4 regions of the Brevibacillus sp. genome follow, and region 3 is predicted to be linked to each of the others. Evidence: riboswitches for the same ligand, from Rfam matches in the RefSeq annotation. Region 3 holds a riboswitch; each other region holds the start of a gene.
The links. A riboswitch is a leader RNA that binds a small molecule or an ion and turns the genes downstream of it on or off. The one in region 3 is predicted to bind cobalamin.

Region 1 (6,038 bases), on a different contig from region 3:
TCGCGATTTCCGGAGTGATTTTGCAAGGGATGATTCGCAATCCGCTTGCTTCCCCGGATGTGATCGGGGTGACAAAAGGAGCGGGCTTGTTCGCCGTAGCGATTATTTTATTTTTCCCCCATGCATCTCCGCTCGTGCTTCCGCTGTTTGCCTTTCTGGGCGCGTTGGCCGTTGCGCTTGCCCTGATCGCGTTTGCCAGAAAGAGCGGGGCGCAGCCGAGTACATTTGCGCTCGTCGGTCTGGGGGTAGGGGCGGTCTGCCAGGCATTGACGGAATTTGTTCTGGTGAAATACCCGATGCAAGCCAACGATTCGCTCGTATGGCTGGCGGGAAGCTTGTGGGGAAAAGGCTGGGATGAAATATACGGCTTGCTGCCCTGGCTTTGTGTCCTGATTCCTGCCGCTTTCGCCTTGCATCGGCAACTGGATATTATCAGCCTGGACGAGCACAGCTCTACGGGGCTTGGCCTTAGGGTCAGCCAGTCCCGCTACGGATTGTTGCTGCTCGCAGTCGCATTGGCAGGCGCTTGCGTCGCTGCGATTGGCTCCATCGGTTTTATCGGGCTGCTCGCTCCGCAAATAGCGCGCAAGCTGTTTGGCAACCAGCACCGGATGTTGTTGCCGGGAGCGGCGATCATCGGGGCGCTGATTTTGCTCATCGCAGACGCGATCGGGCGGGGAGTGAATCCGCCAGTCGAGATTCCCGCGGGAATTTTGACAGCGCTGATCGGTGTGCCCTACTTTTTGTACCTGGTGCGGGTGGAAAAGAAGCGAACATAGCACATGCAGGCAAAAATAACCCAAGAGGAGCCGTCTGTCTTGCGAAACTAGCAAAACAGGCGGTTTTTTCGCTCTATGCGCCGCTGCCTGATCGCCAAAAGGCACAGCCCGCAAAATCATAAAATGACGGACAGGGGCCAATGCTACTATTGGCAGCTTCCTTCCCGCTAATTTCCTTTTATGGTAGACTGTCATGTAAGTGTTTGACGCCCTTCATTCCTAATTAATCAGGTGGTACACACATGCGCTCTATATGGCAGATTTACAAGACGGACTGGATCAATATTTTCAAAGTACCGACGGGGATTTTCCTGATCATCGCGATCATCCTGCTTCCTTGCCTGTACGACTGGGTGAACATCAAGTCAGTCTGGGACCCGTACGCCAATACCCAAGGGGTAAAGGTTGCGGTGACGAGCGAAGACAAGGGCGCGACAGTGATGGACAAAGAGATCAATATCGGGGAAGAGCTGCTAAAAAGCTTGCAGCACAATGAAAAGCTGGGCTGGACGTTCGTGACGAAGGAAGAAGCCGAACGCGGCGTGGATCGCGGCGATTATTACGCCAGCATCCTGATTCCCGCCGACTTTTCCGAAAAGATTACCGGAATCGTCAATGGTCGGCTGGACAGGCCCGAAGTCATTTATACCGTCAACGAAAAAGTGAATGCCGTAGCTCCGAAAATCACCTCTTCGGGTGTATCGGCGATTGCCAAGCAGATCAACGAGAGCTTCACGGAAGCGGTCAGCGAAGCGCTTTTGACCAAGCTGACGGAGATTGGCGTGAAGCTGGAGGAGCAGTTGCCGACCATTCGCAAGATCGAGAGCGGCATTTTCGAACTGGAAAGCAAGCTCCCGGAGATTCATGCGGCAGGTCAGAAAGTGTTGGAGATCGAAAAAAAGCTGCCGGACATTCATGAAAAAGCGCAAATCATCCCGGAAGTGGAGAAGCGCATCCCCGAGATTAACCAGGCGGCCGATGCTCTTTTGAAGATTCAGCAAAACTGGCCGCGCATCAACGACGCTGCTTCCGCCGTCATCGCGATGGAAGAAAAGCTGCCGATGATCGATCAGGCGGTCGGGCGCATCGTCGAGCTGGACCAAAACTTCGGCAAAGTGACCAATGCGGTGACTACGGCCACGCAAAAGGCCAGTCAGGCAATTGAGATAGTTTCGGCGGCGCAAAACGCCTTGCCGCGCATCGGAGAATTGGCTGACAAGGGAGTCGATTTTGCCGATCGGCTCAATCAATTTTTCACGGCGCATGACGGCGCTTTTGAAACAATCGCTCCGCTCATCAAGCAAAATCTCATTTTGGCTCAGCAGGCGTCCGATGCGCTTGTGCAACTGACAGACAGGCTGCTGCAAATCAATCCCGAACGGTTGCCTACAGCTGCCGAAGTGCAGGCTGTGTCTGACAAGCTAGGCAAAGCTGCGCGTATCGTCGAACACACCTCTGCGCTGGTCGACAAGCTGAACCGCTACATTCCGGGGCAGCCGCTGACGCCTTTTTCCGAGCGGCTCCATAAGCTGGAAGAGAAAATGCATCGGCAAATCGAGATTCTCGATACGATAGCGAAAGCGTTGGCAGACGGGAAAAAGCCCGCAAGAGACTTGATCGAGAGTCTGAATCAGTTGGCGAAAAACACGAGTGCGGAGCTGGGAGACATCCTGGCGCGCTACGATAGCGAAATCGTTCCGAAAATCGCGGAGGGCATCGAAAAGCTGAAAACAGTCGTGGGCGATTCCGCCGAACTGCTGCAAAAAGCAAAAGACAGGCTGCCGGATATCGAGGCGATTTTGAAAGAGACAAAAGCCGGACTGGAGCTGGGGCTGGCCGAACTGAAACGAATCGAGCAGGAGCTGCCGCAGATTCAGGCGCGGGTCCATGAACTGGCGCAAACGTTGCAAAGCAAGTCCGAAGCGTTTGCCAAAGCGATCCACACGGCAGCGCCGTTCCTCAAGCAGCATTTGCCAGAAATCAAGCAAAAGCTCGACCAGGCGGCTGGCTTCATCCAAAACGATTTGCCGCAAGCCGAGGCGGAGCTGACCAAGCTGGCTGACTTTGTCCGTAACAAGCTGCCGGAGGTGGAGAACGGCGTCCACAGGGTAGCCGAGCTGGTGCGCGATGATCTGCCCAAGCTGGAGAGTGCGATTGCGCAAGCGGCGGACAAGCTGAGAGAGGTCGAGGCGAACAATCACTTTGCCGATCTCGCCAAGCTGCTGCGCGGGGATATCAAGCGAGAGAGCGAGTTTTTGGCAAGTCCGGTGCAGATCAAGGAAAACCGCAAATATCCGATTCCCAACTACGGTTCGGCAATGTCGCCTTTTTACGGAGTATTGTCGCTATGGGTAGGAGCGACCTTGCTGATTTCTTTGCTCAAACCAGACCCGGAGAACCCGGACGGACGCTACAAGCCGTACCAGCTGTACCTTGGCCGTCTGGGCACATTCGTGACAATCGGGCTGTTCCAGGCACTGTGTATTACGCTCGGTGACTTTTACATTTTGGAAGCGTATGTGGCGGACAAAGTTCCGTTTGTCCTTTTCGCGATGCTCGTCAGTATGGTGTTCGTGACGATCACGTATACGCTGTTGTCGGTATTCGGCAATGTCGGCAAGGGTATCGCGATCATTTTCATGGTCTTCCAGTTTTCCAGCTCCGGGGGCACGTTCCCGATCAGCATGACGGCGCCTTTTTTCCAGGCACTCAATCCGTTTATGCCGTTCACCTACGCGATCAGTTTGTTGCGTGAAGGGGTCGGGGGCGTCCTCTGGGAGACGGCGATTCGGGATATTCTCATGCTGTGCGGCTTCATCGGCATCAGTCTGTTTATTGCGCTGGCCTTGAAACGACCGCTGAGCGGGCTGATTCAAAAATCGATGGAAAATGCGAAGAAAACGAAGATCATCGGGTAATCCGCTCGGCCATGATGCCAGCCTGTCAGTAGATGGGCTGGCTTTTTCTATGGCTGAAATATCCAATATTTAGCAAAGAAAAGAATTGTTAATTTTCAAAATAACTGATATATTGAGAGCAAACTTCATACGTGTACAAACAGGTGCAGATAAATTCAACACTTTTATCTGCTTAAAAGGGAAGTTCGGTTCGAATCCGACGCTGTCCCGCAACTGTAATTGGGAGCGATTCGAAGATACCACTGTTTTCGCCAGCCGAAAATGGGAAGGTTCGAAAAGCGATGATCATAAGCCAGGAGACCTGCCTGTTTGAGCGCAACATCAATACCTACGAGGATAGGGGGTGTTAAGTGCGAGATGGATAGGCGTGTTTTTGATTTTCACAATCAGCATGCTTATTTCGGTATTCATTCGCCTCTTAACAACTTCTGCGGAAGTTGTTTTTTTGTGCGGATTTTCAGGAGGGTACGTGACGGATGAGTGATTTTTTGTTTGGAACGGTGGAGTATTTCACCAACGATTTTCAGGCGTGCATTATGAACAACTTGACGATAGAGAACCCGAGCGCGATCAAAGCGCATTACGCGAAATTAAAAGCAGAGGTCATCAGGCGAGCAGAAAATCAGGCAGATCAAGAAAAGCTTTTGCACAATCTCGACAAGGCTTATCAACGTCTAAAGGTCAACTTAATCGGGGCGGAGGATGAAGAGAATGGGAGCTGAAGAAAAGTTTTTTCCAGGTCTGGAAGGTGTAGTCGCTGCGGAAACGAGCATTTCCTTTTTGGATACGAAGCAAGGGGAAATCGTCATCAAAGGGTACGATTTGATCGAGCTGTCCAAAGCGCATCGTTACTTGGATATCGTCCATCTTTTGCTGGAAGAATCGTTGCCGAACGAACAGCAAAAGCGCGAAGTGGAAGAAAAGCTGAAAGCCGAGTACGACATACCGAACCAAGTATTCGACATGCTCAAGCTGCTGCCGGAAAAAACGCATCCGATGGACGGCTTGCGCACCGGGCTTTCTGCGCTTGCCGGATACGACAGCCAACTGGACAACTGCACGGCGCAAGCCAACAAGGAGCGGGCTTACAAGCTGCTGGGCAAAGTGCCGAACATCGTCGCCAACAGCTACCGCGTGATTCAAAAGGAAGCGCTGATCGCGCCGCTGCCGGAGCTGTCGTACAGTGCGAATTTCCTGTACATGATCACGGGCAAAATCCCGTCCGACTTTGAAGAAGCCATCTTCGACCGTTCGCTTGTTTTGTACAGCGAGCATGAGATGCCTAATTCGACGTTTACGGCACGCGTCATTGCCTCGACGATGTCGGATTTGTACGGGGCGTTGACCGGGGCGGTCGCTTCCTTGAAAGGGAACTTGCACGGCGGCGCGAACGAAGCGGTGATGCACATGCTGCTTGAGGCAGGCTCGGTCAAGGAGTTTGAAGCTTTGCTGGAGTCCAAGCTGGCCAACAAGGCGCGGATCATGGGCTTCGGGCACCGCGTGTACATGAAAAAGATCGACCCGCGCGCACTGATGATGAAGGACGCCCTGAAGCAATTGTGTGATGCAAAAGGCGACGACTTGCTGTACCAGATGTGCGAGGCAGGCGAAAAAATCATGGAGCGCGAGAAGGGCATTTACCCGAATCTCGACTACTATGCCGCTCCGGTTTACTGGATGCTGGGGATTCCGATTCCGCTGTACACACCGATCTTTTTCAGCGCAAGAACAGTGGGGCTGTGCGCACACGTCATCGAGCAGCATAGCCACAACCGCCTTTTCCGTCCACGGGTCAACTACATCGGCCAACGCCACGCCTAAATCCAATCCAAGCAGAAAGGAATGAGTCGCTTGTTGAAAATGAATGATCGCACCAAAACAGACCAGTTGCTGGAGGAGATCGCAGACTATGTGCTGACGAAGGAGATTACGAGCGAGGAGGCGTTCCAGACCGCGCGCTACGTACTGTTGGACACGCTCGGATGCGGCATTTTGGCCTTGTCCTATCCCGAGTGCACGAAGCTTTTGGGGCCTATCGTCCCGGGCACAGTCGTTCCGAACGGCAGCCGTGTTCCCGGCACAGCGTATGTGCTTGATCCTGTGCGCGGAGCGTTCAACATCGGATGCATGATTCGCTGGCTCGACTACAACGATACGTGGCTGGCAGCCGAGTGGGGACATCCGTCCGACAACCTGGGAGGCATTTTGGCTGTAGCCGACTATGTGAGCCGTGTGCGCCTGGCAGAAGGAAAAGAACCGCTCGTCGTGCGCGATGTTTTGGAAATGATGGTGAAGGCGCACGAGATTCAGGGAGTGCTCGCGCTGGAAAACAGCTTGAACC
Region 2 (6,038 bases), on a different contig from region 3:
AGTCGCTACTCATACAAAGGGCCTCGCTTTCGTAGTAGATTGGTCGTCCAAGTGACGATCGACTACTACGAAGCTAGATGTAGGAGAGGTCAAAACGTTTCCAGATCGTCCTATGGGGACGCATGGTATCCTGATCCCTTCCATTGCTTTTCTTATATTATAGCATAAAAAAGGGAAAAAGACGACTCGAACCGTCTTTTCCCCTGCTTAAAAGCGAAACGCCTTGCTTTTGATCTCCAGCGGAATGCCTGCCGTGAGCAGGAAAACCTGATCGGCTGCCGCCGCCATGCGCTGGTTCATCAGGCCCGCCAAATCGCGGAACATGCGTCCCAGCGGATATTCCGGAACCAGTCCGTCTCCGACTTCATTCGTAACGAACAAAATCGTTCCGGGAAAATGTTGCAGCGCTGCAATCAGCTCATCTACCTGTGCAAGCGTGCGTTCCACTGCCTGCTCCTGTTCGTGGCGGATCAGCCAGTTGGACAGCCAGACGATCAGGCAATCAACCAGCACGACTGCCTGATTTTGCTTGAACTCGTCTCGCTGCTGCAACGAGCGAATCACGTCAGCGAGTGCATAAGGCTCCTCGACTGTCTCCCACAGAAAGCCGCTTTGCTGTCTTCGCGCGCGATGCCTTGCGATCCGCTCGCGCATCTCCTCGTCAAAAGCTTGCGCGGTGGCGATATAGACGCCTGCTTTTCCCAGATGAGCCGCATATGTTTCCGCAAACGTGCTCTTGCCGCTGCGCGCACCGCCTGTCACAAGTACGATCATTCCAACGTCTCCTTACGCCCGGGATTGCAGCATGATTTGCGGCAAATGATGGACAGGGTGCTCCATGACGATCGGTCTTGTCCCGTACACCGCTTCAATCTTGTCCGTTTGCAGCATGTCTTGCGGCGTTCCTACCCCAATCTGCACTCCTTTGTGCAGCATCAGGATGCGGTCGCAGTAGAGCGACGCCAGATTCAAGTCGTGCAGAACTGCCACGACGGTCACTTGCGTCGTCTTTTGCCACTTGCGGACAATATCCATCAGTTGAATCTGGTAACCGATATCGAGGTACGTAGTCGGTTCGTCCAGCAGCAGCAGTTGCGGTTTTTGCACGAGCGCCTTGCCCAAAGCCACGCGCTGCTTCTCCCCGCCGCTCAGCTGATCCAGCGTGCGCTCCGCCAGCGGCACAAGCCCCAGCAGCTGCATGATTTCCTCGATCAGCGGCGTGACGTCATCCTTTTCCTCACCGAGCCAGTTTTGATAAGGGAAGCGTCCCATCTCCAGCACTTCGCGGACACGGAAACCGACAGGAGGCAGCCCTTCCTGTTCCAGTACGGCGAGAACACGAGCCAGCTCTTTGCGCGTATAGCGGGCAAGCGGCTTGTCAGCGAGCGTAATCTCTCCCGCATCAGGGGCAATGACGCTGGAGATCATTTTCAGCAGCGTCGATTTGCCGCTGCCATTCGGACCGATGATGCCGAAAAACTCGCCCCGCTTCACGTCAAAATCGATTTCTGTTAAAACCGATACATCCTGGTAAGCTTTTTGCAAACCTCGTACGTGGATCATCGTAGCTACCTCCTTCCGGTTCGTTTGTTTTGCTTCAACAAATAGGCGAAAAACGGCGCTCCCAAAAACGCGGTCACGACGCCGAGCGGGATTTCCGTAGGAACGAGCAGCATCCGCGCCAGCGTATCCGCCCACAGGACGTAGATGCCGCCGCCAATCGCCGACATCGGCAGCAGGATGCGATGATCCGGCCCGACCAGCATCCGCACCAGATGCGGTACGACGAGGCCAACGAAGCCGATGATCCCTGAGATCGAAACCGCTGCCGCCGTCAACAAAGTCGATACGAGCAAAATAATGAGCTTCGTCTTGTCGACATTGACGCCCAGATGCGCCGCCTGACGCTCACCCAGGGCAAACAGGTTCAAGGAGCGGGCATAGCCAACCAGCACGATTACGCCGATCAGCACATACGGAATCAGCACATACGTAAAAGCCCAGCCGCGAAACGACAAGCTGCCCATCAGCCAAAAGACGATTTCGTTCACCGTCTGGTTCGACAAGGACACCATAAAAGAGACGAGCGAACCGAGAAACGCCTGAATGACGACCCCGGATAAAATGAGCGTCTCTGTTTGCAGCTTGCCCTGCGTCTTCGCCAGCGACAGTACAATCCACAGACTGCACAGCCCCGTCAAAAAGGCGACCACAGGCGTGCTCCATTCCCCGAGAAAAGCGAATTGCAAGCCAAACAGGATCAGAAAAGCGGCACCGACAGCAGCTCCGGATGCCACTCCCATCGTAAACGGGTCTGCGAGCGGATTGCGCAGCACCCCTTGAAATCCGGCGCCCGCAAGCGACAGGCAAGCCCCTACCAGGATCGCCAGGATGACGCGGGGAAAACGCACTTTCATCACGATTTGCTCGGACGAATCCGGCCATGTCACGGCAACCAAGTCCGACATGCCGGGGAGCTGATGCAACAAGATCAGCCATACTTGCGAAAGCGGAAGCGATGCCGCTCCCATCGAAATGCTGACTACCGCCGATGCCAGCAGGATCAGACTGCTGGCTCCTCCCCATAAAAGCAACTGCTTCTTCATTTTATTTCACCAGATCAGGGTAAATCGCTTTGGCTACCTCGATCAAACCTTGGGTAATCCGCGGTCCCGGGCGCGAAAGCAAATTTTGCTCCATCCCGAAAATCTGCTTGTCGCGGATCGCCTTCATCTTGTCCCAGCCGTTGCGGTTCGCAATGATGTCCTCCAGCTTTTTCCCTGTCTTGTCGTCCGTAATGCCTTTTGCATACAAAATGACGTCAGGATCGCTTTTTAAAATCTTTTCTTCGCTGATCGGGTTCCACCCTTGGGTATCAGCGGCAATGTTTGTCGCGCCTGCCAGTGAGATCAGCTCATCCAGAAATTCCCCTTTGCCCACCGTCCAGCCCGGCGAAAACTCCAGGTACACTTTTTTCTTGTCTTCCGGCTTCACCGCTTTGACCGCTTCCTGCACGCGCGCGATGTCCTGCTTCATGCTTGCGACTACTTTTTCCGCCTGCTCCTGTCTGTTTGTAATGACACCCATCGCCAAAATGTTGTCAAATATCTCATCCATTTTTTGCGGGTGAGTCACGTAAACAGGCATGCCTAACGTTTTCAGCTTCGCAGCGACAGGCTCATCCATCGAGATTCCGCCGATGACCAGATCAGGCGACTGGGCGAGAATCGCCTCTTCGCTCGGCTTGACGACACCGCCCACTTTCGGCTTCGTGGCAGCTTCTGCCGGATAATCGTCGTAGTCGGACACCCCGACGATCCGGTCGTTCAGGCCGAGTGCGAACAAAATCTCCGTTTCACCTGGAGAGGTGGAGACAATCCGCTGCGGCTCTTTTTGCAAGGTCACTTCTTTTCCCGTCGAATCTTTGACCGTCAGCGGGTAGACAGTGGCTTTGGCCGTTGTTTCCTGTGGTGTTGTCTGTGGCGCCTCTGTCTTTGGAGCAGGGGCTGTTTGCGTGTTGCCATTGCCTGTGCAGCCGACCAAGCTTGCAGCAATGACCAGGGGCATGAGCAGTTTCCACGAACGTTTCATATGTATAACTTCCTTTCTGGGCAACTGGTTGATTCTTAGCATAGAAAAACCCCTTCGCTTCCAGCGGGAAACAAAAGGGTCGACTTGCCAGGACGATCTGGTCACGCCAAAAAGTCCTGAACGGGCCGAACCTTTCCGCGAAGGCGCAGGCACATCATGCAAACAGGCAGGTCTCCTGGCTTGCGGCTTGCGACAGCCGCTTTACAGTGGCGGGACCGCGCCGGATTTGCACCGGCTTCCCTTTTCACCTCGTCCATGACAGACGAGGCACCTGCTTGCTGTATTCAGTTGTTTGTACCTGCAAGCTAAGACTCACCCACCATCATAGCATTCCTTGGCCAAAAAAAGAATGCGTCATTTTGCAGCAAAACGCAGGTCCAGGCTGCCCGTCAACCTGCAGCAGCCTTTTGCCTAACCGACGAAAATTACTGCTTGCGCTTGTGCAAGTAATCGATAATTCCCATCGCGCACACCTGCAAATCCAGTCGCAGGACGTTCATCACTTCATGCTGCTCGGCAATGCCGCGCGCTTGCAGATGCTGGCTGACAAGAGCGAACAGCCTGTCCCCCAATTGCTCCGTGCCAAGCCCGGCGGAAACGGCCGCCTCGCCTTCTGCCACGAATACGGGAAGCCACTCTGCCACTTGCCGATAGACGTCCTCCACTTCTTCCGTCATGCCAAAATGCCCGAAGTAGATACGCTGGAGTTCGCGCTTGCGAAAACGCTCGATAGACGCAAGCATCGCCTGCGGATCGAACTGGTTTGGAGACGTGGACGGCAAAACGAAATGCAATCCGTCTTTTTGGAGTTGCGGATAAAAAACGCCCGCTGTATCACCTGTGAACATGCCGCGGCTAACCGGATCGTAAATGCTGAAATGATGGTTCGCATGGCCGGGCGAATCCAAAAATTCAAGGACACAGTTCGGCCCGATCGGCAAGGTGTCTCCGTCTTTTCGCACCAAGATTCGCTCCTCGGGAATCGCCACAATCGGATCGAACAGGCGGTTGAAATCGTCCTGGTAAACGGCTTTCGCTCCCGCAATCAAGCGGCTCGGGTCCACCAGATGGCGCGCTCCTTTTGGATGCACCACGATTTTGGCCTGCGGGCATTCGCGCAAAAACAAGCCTGCCCCGCCCGCGTGATCCAGATGAATGTGCGTCACGATGATGTATTTGACTTGCTCCGGCGAAAAGCCGAGCTTGTGCAATCCTGCCACAATGTACGGCACGGACGGGCTTGGCCCTGTCTCGACAAGCGTCAATTGTTCCTCTGCTATTACATACGTTCCCGTCCGCTCCGCCCATCCCATGTCAAAGCCGTCAATCAGATGGATGCGGTGTCCCAAGGAAATCGGTTCAGTAGGTTGCATCGATTTTTCTCCCCCTGCCAACTTGATATCGTGTGAATATTTCCACTTTACCATTGATCGTGCCCGGATTCGAGAGGGCTTTGCCGTTTCTTGGCTGGTTACGGGCGGGAAGCGATGCGCGCTACTTCGCCATTCGTCATTTGTACCAGTTGCTTTGGCGTCAGCGAAAAAACAGCGTTCGGATGCCCGGCAGCCGTCCAGATGACTTCGAAGCGAAGCAAATCCTCATCAATCCACGTCTCAATCGGTTCCAGATGTCCGACGGGCGAGACACCGCCGATGACAAATCCGGTTTTTTCGCGCACAAAATCGGCATCTGCTTTTCCCGGCTTCTCCTGCATCCATTGCGCGAGCAGCTTTTCGTCGATCCGGTTTGTGCCGCTTGCCACGACCAGAACAGGCTTGTCCGTCGTCTTCCGGCGAAAAATGATCGACTTGGCAATTTGCGCGACCTCGCATCCGATCGCTTGCGCTGCCTCCGCTGCTGTGCGGGTGCTGTCCGGCAGTTCGACCACCTGATTGTCATACCCCAATTGTTGCAATCTCGCTTGCACTTTCTGCGCGCTTTCTTTTAATCGCTGCATCAGTTTTGCTCCTTTCCTTTTACACGTTTTCGTTAAATGAACGACAGGTATGGTTATAGCTAAGGCTCTGCGTAATACATCACGACCTGAATGACGGCTTGCTTTTCGCCTTCATTGCTGTACATATGGGGAACGTTTCCGGCAAAACGGATGCCGTCTCCTTCCGACATGCGAAACAGCTCGTCCTTGATTTTCAGGCAAAACTCGCCCGCGCTGACGGTAATGTACTCGTAGACGCCTTCATTGTGTGGAGCCGACGAGTAGCTTGCCTCCGGGTCAAGCTCGATGCGAAACATTTCCAGCTTGGTCATCGGATCAAAAGGAAACTGCAAATACGCCCGGCACAAGCCGTTGTCTTCGATGATGGGCGACACGTCTGCGATTGACACAAAAGAAACGGCACTGTCCGGCGCCTTCAACAGCGATGAGAACGACACTTGCAGACCTGTTGCCATTTTCCACAAGGTCGTCACCGTCGGCTGGGAATCGC
Region 3 (6,038 bases):
TTGATCCTGCCCGGAGTGGCTCTCGGAACGATTCCGATGGCGATTATCGCCCGGATTACCCGATCGAGCATGCTGGAAGTGATGCGTGCGGATTACGTCAGAACAGCCCGGGCAAAAGGCTTGGCGCAGTTCTGGGTCGTGTACAAGCATGCATTGAAAAATGCAATGATTCCCGTGTTGACGGTGATTGGTCTGCAAACAGGCTTGCTCCTGGGGGGAGCGGTGCTGACCGAAACGATTTTTGGCTGGCCCGGCGTCGGCCGCTACATTTTCACAGCCATCGGAAACCGGGATTATCCGGTGATCCAGTCCGGCATCTTGGTGATCGCTACGATTTTCGTACTGATCAATCTCTTGGTCGACCTTCTGTATGCTTACATTGACCCGCGCATTAAATACCGCTAGAGGAGGGACAAAGGAGATATGGCAGAAACTCACGTACAGACTGTGACCTGGAAAGTAAAAGATGAAGAAGTAGTCTCTCCTTGGCGGGAAGCGTGGAGGGCGTTGCGCAAGAACAAGCTGGCGATGGTCGGATTGGCGATTATCCTGTTTTTCGTGGCGGTCGCTGTGTTTGCTCCGATGATCGCGCCGTATCCTTACGATGAAGGCGAGCTGGTCATGAAAAACAAGCCGCCATCGGGGGAGCACTGGTTTGGAACGGATTACAACGGGCGGGACGTGTTCAGCCGCGTCGTGTACGGGGCGCGCATTTCCTTGTGGGTAGGCACCTTTTCCGTCATCGGCTCGGTCGTCGCCGGAACGATTCTCGGCTTGCTCGCCGGATTTTACGGCAAATGGATTGACACGCTGATCTCCCGCATTTTTGATATTATGCTGGCGTTCCCAAGCATCCTGTTGGCGATTGCGATTGTCGCGATTTTGGGGCCGTCTTTGCAAAACGCGCTGTTGGCGATTGCCATTATCAACATTCCGACTTTTGGACGTCTGGTTCGCTCGCGGGTTCTCAGCTTGAAGGAAGAAGAGTTCGTCATGGCGGCGCGCGCGATCGGGATGAAAGATTCCCGGATCATTATGCAGCACATTTTGCCGAACAGCCTGGCTCCGATCATCGTGACAGGGACGATGGGGATTGCTACTGCGATCATTGAAGCGGCGGCACTCGGCTTCCTTGGACTCGGTGCGCAGCCACCGGAGCCTGAGTGGGGGAAAATGCTTTCCGATTCCCGTCAATACATTCAAAAAGCGCCGTGGACGGTTATTTTTCCCGGACTGTCGATCATGTTGACCGTACTTGGCTTCAACCTGATTGGCGACGGCTTGCGGGATGCGCTTGATCCACGGATGAAAAATTAGTTGTAGTGCGAAGGGCAGTAGGGACACAAGCGTCCAGGCTGCCCCTTTTTTCGCGTCTGCTGGCTTATTTTCTTTGGGCATATGCTGGAGGATTCATGAGAGAATTTTCCGCTTCTCTCTTCTTTTTTAGGCAGGAAAATGGTATTCTCAGGGGTAGAATATTGTCGAAAGAGAAGGTGACGCAGTTGTTCCAGGAGCGTATTTCGAAGCTGCACGATTTTTTGGCAAACCATGAGTTAGACGCGGTATTGATCACTTCTCCCAAGCATGTTTACTATTTGACCGGGTTTTTTACTGATCCGCACGAGCGTTTTATGGGGCTGATCATTCCGGCCCAAGGCGAGCCTTCGCTGATTGTGCCTGCCCTTGATCGGGAAGCGGCGGCAGCAGCATCGTTTGTTCAGACGATTCTTACACATACGGATACGGACAATCCGTACGAGATTCTCAAGCAGGCGTTGCCAGCGGGCTTGTCCAAGCTGGGCATCGAGAAAAGCCACATGACGGTAGAACGCTTCGAAGCCATGGGACAAGCCGTCGGTGCGCAGAGCTACACCGATGTGGAAGAACCGCTTCGTGAAATGCGCCTGATCAAATCGGCAGATGAAGTTGCCCGTTTGAAAAATGCGGTTCAACTGATCGAAGATACGCTTGGCGAGACGTTGAAAAAATTCAAAGTCGGTCAGACCGAAATGGAGATTGTCGCGGAGCTGGAATTTCAGATGAAGCGTCTGGGAGCAGATGGCCCATCCTTTTCCACGATGGTACTGGCAGGCGAAAAATCGGCATTGCCGCATGGAACGCCAGGTTCGCGCCAGGTGCAGGAAGGCGATTTGCTGCTGTTTGACATCGGGGTAGCAGCTGATGGTTACGTTTCGGATATTACCCGCACGTTTGCCGTCGGGGAAGTCAGCGAACAACTGCGCGAAATTTACGAGACAGTGCTTGCGGCGAATGAGGCGGCGATTGCAGAGGTTCGTCCAGGCGTGACTTTTGCCCATCTCGACAAGACCGCTCGCGACTTGATTGCCGCGCGAGGCTATGGCGAATACTTCATGCACCGACTGGGACACGGTTTGGGCATGGATGTGCACGAATATCCGTCCGTACATGGTCAAAATCAGGAAACGCTTCGCCCGGGCATGGTGTTCACCATCGAGCCAGGCGTTTACGTACCGGGAGTAGGCGGCGTGCGCATTGAAGACGATGTGCTCGTAACCGAATCAGGCGTGGAAGTATTGAGCAAGTTCCCGAAACAATTGACTGTGATTGGCTAACGATCACGAAACACACAATTTCATATGAATCTGATGGTGCTGGCTGGAATCGTTTGGTTCCGCCAGCTTAATAGGGAAGTCCGGTGAAAATCCGGCGCGGTCCCGCCACTGTAAACGAGGAGTGCCTAGTACGCAGCAACCACTGTTTTTCGCGAGACGAAAAATGGGAAGGGAACTAGGCATGTTGATTCGTGAGCCAGGAGACCTGCCATGAGATCATTTGCAATCGACCCACGAGGATGGGACAGATGTAGAAGCAATCTTTAGAAAAGGCGCTCCACAAACGCTGGCTCTATAGATATGTCTGCGTATGTCGAGCACCTCCCGATTGGAAAACTGGGAGGTGCTTTTTTCTATGGGTATCATCGTGGCAGCAACACGTGGAGAGGGGGAGATGCCATTTCCTGTATTGCCAAACGGAGCGGCTTTCCGTATAGTGTAGATGTAATTCGTAACAATTACGATTTGCATAGCAATTGTTTTCATCGTACAGAGAACATGAAAAGAAGAGAGGGTAACAAAACAAATGAATAAAACACCTAAGAAAAAGAAGGCCTTGCAAGGATTTTGGTTCGCGTCTGTGACTGCAATCATGCTGCTCATGTCTGCGTGTGGTTCCGCAACACCGGCAGCTCCTGAACAAGCTGCTACCAAGCCAGGCTCGGAGCAAGCTGCCCAGCCTGCCGCTGGCGAAAACAAGCCAGTGACAATCGTCAACAACGGCATCGAAATGACTTATCCGGAAGCACCAAAACGCGCTGTCACCATGAACCAGCACGTGACGGAAATTATGCTCGCTCTCGGTCTGGCTGACAAAATGGCCGGGACTGCGTATTTGGACGATCAAATTTTGCCTGAGTTGAAAGCTGACTACGACAGAGTGCCTGTGCTGTCCGACAAGTACCCGACGAAAGAAGTGCTGATGGCTGCCAACCCTGACTTTGTGTATGCAGGCTGGAAAAGCGCCTTTGGCGATAAAGGTGTAGGCTCGATGGAGGAGTTGGAGAAAGCAGGGGTCAAATCGTACCTGCAAGAGTCTTCCAACAAGCCGGGCCCGACTATTGACGACGTATTCGCTGACATTGCAAACATCGGCCGCATTTTCCGCGTGGAAGACAAGGCGAACGAACTGATTGGCAAAATGAAAGCGGAAATGGAACAAACGACAAGCAAAATCGGTACCGTGGACAAGCCGCTCAGCGTGTTTGTGTACGATAGCGGAGAAGATCAGCCGTTCACAGCTGCAAACAACTACATGACTGCCCTGATCAAGGCGGCAGGCGGCAAAAACGTGTTTGACGACATTCAAAAAGGCTGGGCAACCGTGAGCTGGGAAGAAGTCGTGAACCGCAAGCCTGACGTTATCGTTGTCGTGGATTACGGCGACAAAACGATTGATCAGAAGAAAGAGTTTTTGCTCGCCAAAAAGGAACTGGCTGACTTGCCAGCGATTCAAAACAAACGTTTGATTGTATTGCCATTGTCCGCAGCTTCCGAAGGGGTACGCGCACCGATCGCGCTGAAAATCCTCGGCGAAGGACTGTACCCGGATAAATTCAAATAAAGAACGGCTGCTTAATTAAGGAGGGAACGGCCCTGCATAAGATCAAGATGCCCTTCATCATCGTTGCCCTGCTGATCGGGTTGCTCGTCTCGATTACGTTTGCGGTAACACTCGGCTCGGTGGAAATCAAACCAGCGACAGTATGGAAAATTGCCTTATCGAATCTTCCGCTGACCAATCAGTGGATCGAAGTGGATTGGTCAAAAGGAGAGCAGACAATTATCTGGGATATTCGGTTTCCCCGCGTCCTGTTGGGGGCAGTTGTCGGGGCTGGTCTATCTGTTGTGGGGGTTGCGATTCAGTCTCTCGTTCGCAACTCCCTGGCAGATCCGTACATATTAGGCGTTTCCTCGGGAGCATCGGCTGGAGCGACTTTGGTGATTTTGTTCGGAGCATTCAGCATGTACGGACAATTCGCCCTGTCGTTTGGCGCTTTCACAGGGGCGCTTGTCTCGATCCTGCTTATTTTTACTTTGTCGCGAATCGGCGGGCAAAACTCGACCGTGCGCTTGCTCATGGCGGGGATTGCCATTTCTGCGATTTTGTCGGCGATTACGAGTCTGATCATTTTTTCTGCGCCAAACGAACACGGCATCCGCTCGGTGTTGTTCTGGATGAGCGGCAGTCTCGCGGGCGGCAAGTGGGAGTATTTGACCATCCCGACATTGATCGTGGTCATTTGTCTGATCGTGCTGCTGGCGCAGTATCGTTCGTTGAATGCGATGCTGATGGGCGAGGAGTCTGCCGGGACGCTTGGGGTCAACACGGTGCAATTTCGCAAGCTGCTGTTGGTCATTACGGCCCTGCTCACGGGAGTCATCGTCTCGATCAGCGGAGCGATCGGATTTGTCGGTTTGATGATGCCGCATATCGTGCGGGTTATCGTCGGTTCCGATCACCGACGCGTCTTGCCTGTCAGCGCCTTGCTGGGAGCGATTTTTCTGATCTGGGCGGACGTGATTGCCCGGCTTGCTTTTGCCCCGGAGGAGCTTCCTATCGGGATCATCACGGCGTTGTGCGGAGGCCCGTTCTTTATTTGGCTGATGCTGCGCAGTTCTTATTCTTTCGGAGGTAGCGGACGATGAATCTGAATGTGGAGAACATTACAGTCGGGCTGGAAAACAAAACGATTTTGCACAACGTCAGTCTGACGGTCCGCTCCGGTGAGTTCGTCGGGCTGATCGGGCCGAATGGCAGCGGGAAGTCGACTTTGCTCAAAAGCATTTATCGCGTGCTGAAGCCGTACAGCGGATTGATTTCGCTCGACGATGACAACGTGTACCAGCTGTCTGCCCGGCAAAATGCACAGCGCATGGCGGTGGTTCGTCAGGAAAGCTCGGTCGAATTTGACTTTACGGTCATGGAGATAGTCATGATGGGCCGCTCACCGCATAAGCGGCTGTTTCAAACGGACACGACAGCCGACAGCCGCATTTGTGAGGAGTCGCTGGAACGAGTGGGGATGCAGGCTTATGCCGAGCGCAGCTTTTTTTCCTTGTCAGGCGGGGAAAAGCAGCGTGTGCTGATTGCCAGGGCGCTGGTGCAGCAAGCGGAGTTTCTCGTTCTCGACGAGCCGACCAACCATCTGGATGTCCGGTATCAGCTGCAAGTCATGGATTTGGTCAAAACACTCGGAATTACCGTGTTTTCATCGCTGCACGATCTCAACATCGCCGCGATGTACTGTGATCGGCTGTACGTCATCCGCGACGGTGAGCTGGTCGCTTCCGGCACCCCTGATGAGGTTTTGGAACCCGGCTTGATTCGGGATGTGTTCGGGGTAGAAACGGAAGTAATCACTCATCCGCGCACAGGGAAAAAACACGTCTATTTCTTTTCCGAAGCATTGCGCAACGAGCAATCTCGACAGGAGGTCAAAG
Region 4 (6,038 bases), on a different contig from region 3:
TCGCGAATGCGGCGCAAGTAAAACAAATTCGGGAGAAACTGCCCGCCCTCCACGTACCGATGCCAGTTTGGAGTGTGTTTGGGGGTCGCTTCCCATTTGTTTTTGCAGACGCGCGTGCCGCTGCCTGTCCTGCTTTCGATGATGCCGAGTGCACGCAGCTCTTCGTAAGCCAAAATGACGGTACTTCGATTGACCCCCAACTGCTCTGCCAGCTTTCTTTCAGAGGGGAGCAAGCTTCCGGGAGGATATTCTCCATAAGAAATCCTGCGCTCGATCTCATCGGCGATTTGGTGATAGAGTGTTTGCGTGCTGGACCGATCAGGTTTCCACATGATAATCACAACCTTGGACATATTCGTTAACAATGATATTGACAAGAAACAAACTTATCATACCACGCGAATGGAAGCAGCTTCGGCCGAAAGAATACCAATCTATTGAACATGGATGGGTGAATGGCTGAGCAATTGGATGGTTTGCTTTTGAGAAAAATGTGGTATTCGGTGATCAATCACCGAGCAGTTTATTTCCGCTGACGGCTATATTATTGTTGCTCCGATGTGGAATTACGGCGTGCCGCCGATGTTGAAGGCGAATATCGATGCGGTGTGCATCGCCAGAAAAGCATTTCGCATGACGGAAAACGGCGCGGACGGCGTCATTTCCGTCTTGAAACAACTATATATGGAAAAAGGGCCGCCCCGAACATCCATTCTTGTTCGGGGCGGCAATAGTGGCAGTAGCGATGTCGTTACTCGACGTAGCGAATGATGTGTTCGCGCGGCTGTCTTGTTTTCGGGCGCGGCTCGTTTTTGCGGTAGCCAAAGGCAACCATGCAGGCTACGCCGAAGCGTTCCTTGTCCAGCAGTCCTTCAGCTTGCAGGAGTTCCTCTGCCTGTTTTTTGTCGAAGCCTTCGATCGGGCAGGAATCGATGCCGATCATGGCGGCTGAGGTCATCATGTTGCCAAGGGCGATGTACGTTTGTCTGGCTGCCCATTCGAACATGACGCGCTCGTCTGCAAACAGCTCAAAATCTTGCTTCAAAAATTTGTCGTACATGGCGCTTTTCGCGGTGATGACGTTTTCCGGCAAAAGCTGCACGTTTTTCATCTGGTTCATTACGTAGTCGGAATCAGCCGCCATCTCTTGCTTGGTACGCGCCAGGATGATGACAAAATGACTCGCTGTAGCCAGTTGCTTTTGCGCTCCCCAGGAAACGACAGACAGCTTGTCGCGCAGAGCGCGGTTTTGCACGACGAGAAAGTTCCAAGGCTCAAAACCGAATGAGCTGGGAGAAAGGCGAGCCGTTTCCATAATGAAAGCGAAGTCTTCTTGTGCAACCGTTTTGTCTGCGGCAAATTCTTTAGTGGCGTGTCTGGTTTCGTATGCTTGCAAAATCTGTTCTTTTTGGATCATGTTATCCTCCAGATAAGGTAAGTTATTTTGGGGAAGTCATCGGGTAGAACGGACAAAGGACAGGACGGTTTCGATCAGCTCTGCCTCCTGCTCCCACAGTACCAGGTGCCCTGAAGCGATCTCGTGGTAGCGCGCGTCAGGCAGGAGAGCGGCCATTTCCCTTGTCTGCTCCACAGGCACCATGCGATCGTAAGTCAAGCCGATGGCCAGTGCTGGGGCAGTGACTTTGCCAAGCAAAGGCCGCAGGTTGATGCGAGTGTCAAGTTCGGCCTGTTTGCCAGTACCTTCGGCAAGTGTCGCAGCCAAATTGGCGGTAAACTCATGCAACTGCTCCAACGTTTGAAACGAGCTGTAAAACGCCGGGCTGAGGCCAGTGTGGATGGCGAATTGGGCGAACAGCTCCCGATCCTGGCGGAACAGCTTTTGCCACAGATCGAACTGATAGGCGACAGCGAGATCGCTTTCTACCCAGCCCGCGATCGCTGTCACCGATTGGACTCGCTCCGGGTATTTGGCGGCGATGGCCGTTGCTACGACAGCGCCGAGCGAGTAGCCTACGACATGAAAGTGCGTAAAGCCTTCCTGCATAACTGCCTGCACATTTTGCTCGACCAGATCGTCCAGCTCCAGCCGCTCGCGGTCGTCTTGCGTTTTGCCCGAGCCGCTGTAATTGGGGGTGATGACGGTAAAGTCAGGTGCCAGCGCCTTGCCGAGATTGCCCCACGTGCCTTCGTAACTGCCTCCTGTACCGTGGATCAACAGCACGGCAGGCCCGCTTCCTTCTACTGCATATGCGACGTTTATGGGACCAACCTGAACGAATTTTTCCATGAGGGCCTCCTTGAAATCGTGTTTTACAAAAGTGATCTTACCGAATACACTGTAAAAAAGTAAGTACGCACTTTTTCGTTGAATACTTACCAAAAGGGAAGTGAGAACCATGGGGAACCAACAGGTGATTTATCAAATAAACGGCAAACAGTTTCAGTGTCCGATCGAGCTGTCTGTTTCCATTCTTGCAGGAAGATGGAAAACGACGATTATTTGCCAGCTGCTGAACGGGAAAAAGCGGTACGGTGAGCTGAAGAAAAACATCATGGGCGTGAATCACAAAATGCTCGCGGAACAGCTGCGGGAGCTGGAAGAGTCGGGGATTGTGCTGCGGCATGTGTACCCGGTCGTTCCGCCAAAGGTGGAGTACGAGCTGACAGAGCGGGGAGAGGCACTGCGTCCCGTGATTGAATACTTGATCAAATGGGGAGAGCAGTTTGGCACGCCTGTGGCGGATGAAGTGGAGCCGACTGCCTAAAACTGCTGAAAGCACCGGGCCATAATCGCATACGACAACCATACGACCACCTGAGAACGGCGGATTTTTTTCGGGCGAAGGCAAAAAAGGGAAGGAAGCGGCCGATTTGTTTTTACGGTCCCCCCTCCCTATGAAAATAATGGTATAATCAGCCAAGAATAGCAGGCAGCTAGGTGCCTTTGCGAGAGCAAGGGGTAACAGGGAATCGGGTGAAAATCCCGAGCGGTCCCGCCACTGTAATTGGTGAGTTCTCTTTCCAACATGTCACTCGGTGTGGAGCATAACCATCGGGGAAGACGAAAGAGCGCGATGAGCCAAAAGCCAGGAGACCTACCTAGTTTGTCACACCCGTAATCCTTCGCGGAAAAGGTGAGGTGTAGGAAGAAGCTGCGACAGCTTGTGTCTATTTATTCATGATGTCGACTGATTACTTCTACACGTTTGCCTCGTCCGGCGGGACGGGGCTTTTCTATTGATCACAAAAAGATAGGGAGTGGAAACGATGCTGCAAAAGAACCGGAAAAGCTGGATCGGCAAAGCATGGCTGTTTGGCCTGCTCACGATTTTTTTGGTCGTGACTGGCTGCTCTGCTGCTTCACCGTCATCGTCAACGCCTGCGGAACAGAAAACTGAACAGGCGGTGCCGCAGGAAAAGCAGGAGCTTGCTTTTCAAGATTCCGCAGGGACTGCGATCACGGTAAAGCTACCAGTAGAGCGGGTGGTCGTGCTCAATCGCAACACGGCAGAAGCGATCAAGCTGCTGGGAGCCGAGCAGTACGTGCTGGCTACAGGCGACACGACGGTCAAAAATAACCCGTACCTCGGATTTGACAGCAAGCCGGATGTGGGGGAAACGAAGCAGATCAATCTGGAGCAAATCATCAGCTTGAAGCCGCAAATCGTCTTCGCCTATACGAATCGCCCAGACAAGACGCTGGAGGAAAAGCTGGAGCCAGCCGGAATCAAAGTCGTGCGAATGAACAACTATTTGCCGGAACAGATGGATGAGGAGCTGAAGCTGCTCGGAAAAATTTTTGATAAATCGGACAAGGCAGACGAATTTCTCGCCTGGAAGCATTCGATTGAAAAGCTGTTAGCGGACCGGGTGGCAGGCATCAAGGAGGAAGACAAAAAACAGGTGCTTGCCTTGTCAGCCGGATTTCTCAATACGAACGGGGGCTACCGGATTTTCCCCAGCCAGTCGTTGGACGGGAAGCCAGGAGTAGGGGAAGGCTACGCGACGATTCTGGCTGGCGGGAAAGACGCTGCCGACTTGCAATGGAATCCGGCGGAGGCGTCGACTACGATCATGGTCGACGAGGAATATGTGCTCAAGCGCAACCCGGAGGTCATTACCCTGCACGGCACCTGGCTGGGTGGCTACAATGTGAAGGATACGAAGCCGTTTGAGGAAGCGCTGCGCCATATTATGAGCACGACATCTGTTTCGCGGCTCAAGGCGGGGCAAAGCAAAGACATTTACTTTTTCTACACCAACTTTGTCGGATCGGACAAGCGGTATATCGGCAATCTCCAACTAGCCAAATATTTGTACCCGGATAAATTCCAGGATATCGATCCCGAGCAGTATGCCAAAGAGTATTTTGAAAAATGGTTAGGCGTGCCATACCAAGGCATTTGGCACTATTCGTTCAAAGATGTTCAATGACAGCCAAGGACAACCGCTGAGCAAGCCAGTGCAGCGACCGATCCAGGCCATCTATCACGGGAGCGTGAAAAGCAAGCTGCTCGTTTTGACAAGCCTTTTCCTCCTGCTGGTGTTGCTGACGCTTTACGCAGTCAGTCAAGGGGCTGTAGAAGTTGCGTTGCCTGAGCTTTTGGCTATTTTGTCCGGACGCGCTTCCGATGAGATGACCGCCTACATCGTATACGAGATTCGGCTGCCGCGCATGGTCATGTCGATCATTACAGGAGTTTCGCTGGCATGTGCCGGTGCGATTATGCAGGCGATTTTGCGCAATCCGCTGGCAGACCCTTTTACGCTCGGCGTATCGAGCGGAGCGGCTTTTGGAGCAGCATTGGCGATCGTGGCCGGGACGAGTGTGTTTGGCATCAACCTCGTTTCGAGTGGACAGTGGATGATCGCTCTTAATGCCTTTGTGTTTGGCTGTCTCGCTGTGGGCGCGGTCTACGGCATCGCCAAGCTCAAAAACAGCTCGACGACCGTACTGCTTTTGGCGGGGGTGGCCATTGGGCAACTGTTTTCGGCGGGCGTTTCCGGTTTGAAGTTTTTTTCCAACAACGAAGCGTTGAAAGACTTGGTCGTCTGGCTCATGGGGGGATTTTGGGGAGCAAAATGGCAAGTGCTGCACATTTTGCTGCCGCTCGTGATCATCTCGCTTGTCCTTTTGCTGAAATACGCCTGGGACCTGAACTCGCTATGCGCTGGCGAAGATGTAGCGCGAACGCTCGGCGTCAATGTCAAACAAGTCCGCTGGGTGTGCCTTTTGCTCGTTACCTTGATGGCCTCCGTCACGATTGCCTTCACAGGGATTATCGGGTTCATCGGGCTGGTGGCACCGCATATCAGCAGAATCATCATCGGGACGGATTATCGATTTTTACTGCCGTGCTCTTGCCTGATGGGCGCTTTGCTGTTGCTCTTGTCAGATACGGCGGCCCGCATGGTATTATCTCCGATCGAGATTCCGGTAGGCATCATCACCGCGTTGTTTGGCGCCCCGTTTTTCGTCTATTTGCTGTTGAAAAAGCGCAAGGACTACTGGGCATAAGGAGGACGGTCGGGTGTACATGCAGGTCAAGGATTTATCGATCAAGTACGGAACGAAGATGATTCTGAAGCAAATTCAGATGAACTTGCAAAAAGGCGAGGTCGCAAGCATCATCGGGCCAAACGGTGCCGGGAAAACAACCTTGCTCAAAAGCATGGCGTCGATTATCCCGGTGGAACGAGCGCGGATCTGGATCAAAGACAGAGACATTCGCTCCTATTCGGCTAACGAGTTGGCGAAAACGCTGGGGTACGTGCCGCAGCACACGGCTTTCGGCTATCCGTTAACGGTGTTGGAGACAGTGCTTTTGGGCAGGAAACCGTACATGCAGTGGAACGTGACGGCTCACGATCTGGAAGTAGCGGGAGCAATCATGGAGCGGCTGCAACTTGCGGAAATGGCGCAGCGTTATATGGACGAGCTGAGCGGAGGCGAGCGGCAAAAGGTACTGATTGCGCGAGCGCTTGCCCAAGAGCCGGAAATACTGCTGCTGGATGAGCCGACGTCCGCTCTCGATATTCGCCATCAACTGGAGGTGCTGGAGCTGGTTCGGCAGCTT

Region 1: another riboswitch for cobalamin. It lies ahead of DEP07_RS14745 (hypothetical protein); the one in region 3 lies ahead of DEP07_RS00400 (ABC transporter substrate-binding protein).
Region 2: another riboswitch for cobalamin. It lies ahead of DEP07_RS01100 (ABC transporter substrate-binding protein); the one in region 3 lies ahead of DEP07_RS00400 (ABC transporter substrate-binding protein).
Region 4: another riboswitch for cobalamin. It lies ahead of DEP07_RS22870 (ABC transporter substrate-binding protein); the one in region 3 lies ahead of DEP07_RS00400 (ABC transporter substrate-binding protein).

What each region holds. Positions count from the first base shown of each region.
Region 1 is NZ_DOTK01000047.1:72,771-78,808, reverse strand. Features, by position in the region: gene DEP07_RS14755 (FecCD family ABC transporter permease) at 1-779, shown strand, start outside; gene DEP07_RS14750 (YhgE/Pip domain-containing protein) at 1,022-3,697, shown strand; cobalamin riboswitch at 3,822-4,020, shown strand; gene DEP07_RS14745 (hypothetical protein) at 4,174-4,419, shown strand; gene mmgD (citrate synthase) at 4,409-5,518, shown strand; gene DEP07_RS14735 (bifunctional 2-methylcitrate dehydratase/aconitate hydratase) at 5,558-6,038, shown strand, end outside.
Region 2 is NZ_DOTK01000005.1:72,154-78,191, forward strand. Features, by position in the region: gene cobU (bifunctional adenosylcobinamide kinase/adenosylcobinamide-phosphate guanylyltransferase) at 208-774, opposite strand; gene DEP07_RS01090 (ABC transporter ATP-binding protein) at 787-1,563, opposite strand; gene DEP07_RS01095 (FecCD family ABC transporter permease) at 1,569-2,606, opposite strand; gene DEP07_RS01100 (ABC transporter substrate-binding protein) at 2,608-3,591, opposite strand; cobalamin riboswitch at 3,740-3,881, opposite strand; gene DEP07_RS01105 (MBL fold metallo-hydrolase) at 4,017-4,964, opposite strand; gene DEP07_RS01110 (YbaK/EbsC family protein) at 5,063-5,548, opposite strand; gene DEP07_RS01115 (helix-turn-helix domain-containing protein) at 5,608-6,038, opposite strand, start outside.
Region 3 is NZ_DOTK01000003.1:9,537-15,574, forward strand. Features, by position in the region: gene DEP07_RS00385 (ABC transporter permease) at 1-405, shown strand, start outside; gene DEP07_RS00390 (ABC transporter permease) at 424-1,317, shown strand; gene DEP07_RS00395 (M24 family metallopeptidase) at 1,503-2,594, shown strand; cobalamin riboswitch at 2,612-2,821, shown strand; gene DEP07_RS00400 (ABC transporter substrate-binding protein) at 3,121-4,158, shown strand; gene DEP07_RS00405 (FecCD family ABC transporter permease) at 4,206-5,243, shown strand; gene DEP07_RS00410 (heme ABC transporter ATP-binding protein) at 5,240-6,038, shown strand, end outside.
Region 4 is NZ_DOTK01000078.1:37,042-43,079, reverse strand. Features, by position in the region: gene pdxR (MocR-like pyridoxine biosynthesis transcription factor PdxR) at 1-332, opposite strand, end outside; gene DEP07_RS27775 (NAD(P)H-dependent oxidoreductase) at 511-771, shown strand; gene DEP07_RS22885 (NAD(P)H-dependent oxidoreductase) at 752-1,414, opposite strand; gene DEP07_RS22880 (alpha/beta fold hydrolase) at 1,454-2,248, opposite strand; gene DEP07_RS22875 (winged helix-turn-helix transcriptional regulator) at 2,358-2,726, shown strand; cobalamin riboswitch at 2,881-3,078, shown strand; gene DEP07_RS22870 (ABC transporter substrate-binding protein) at 3,229-4,395, shown strand; gene DEP07_RS22865 (FecCD family ABC transporter permease) at 4,424-5,479, shown strand; gene DEP07_RS22860 (ABC transporter ATP-binding protein) at 5,499-6,038, shown strand, end outside.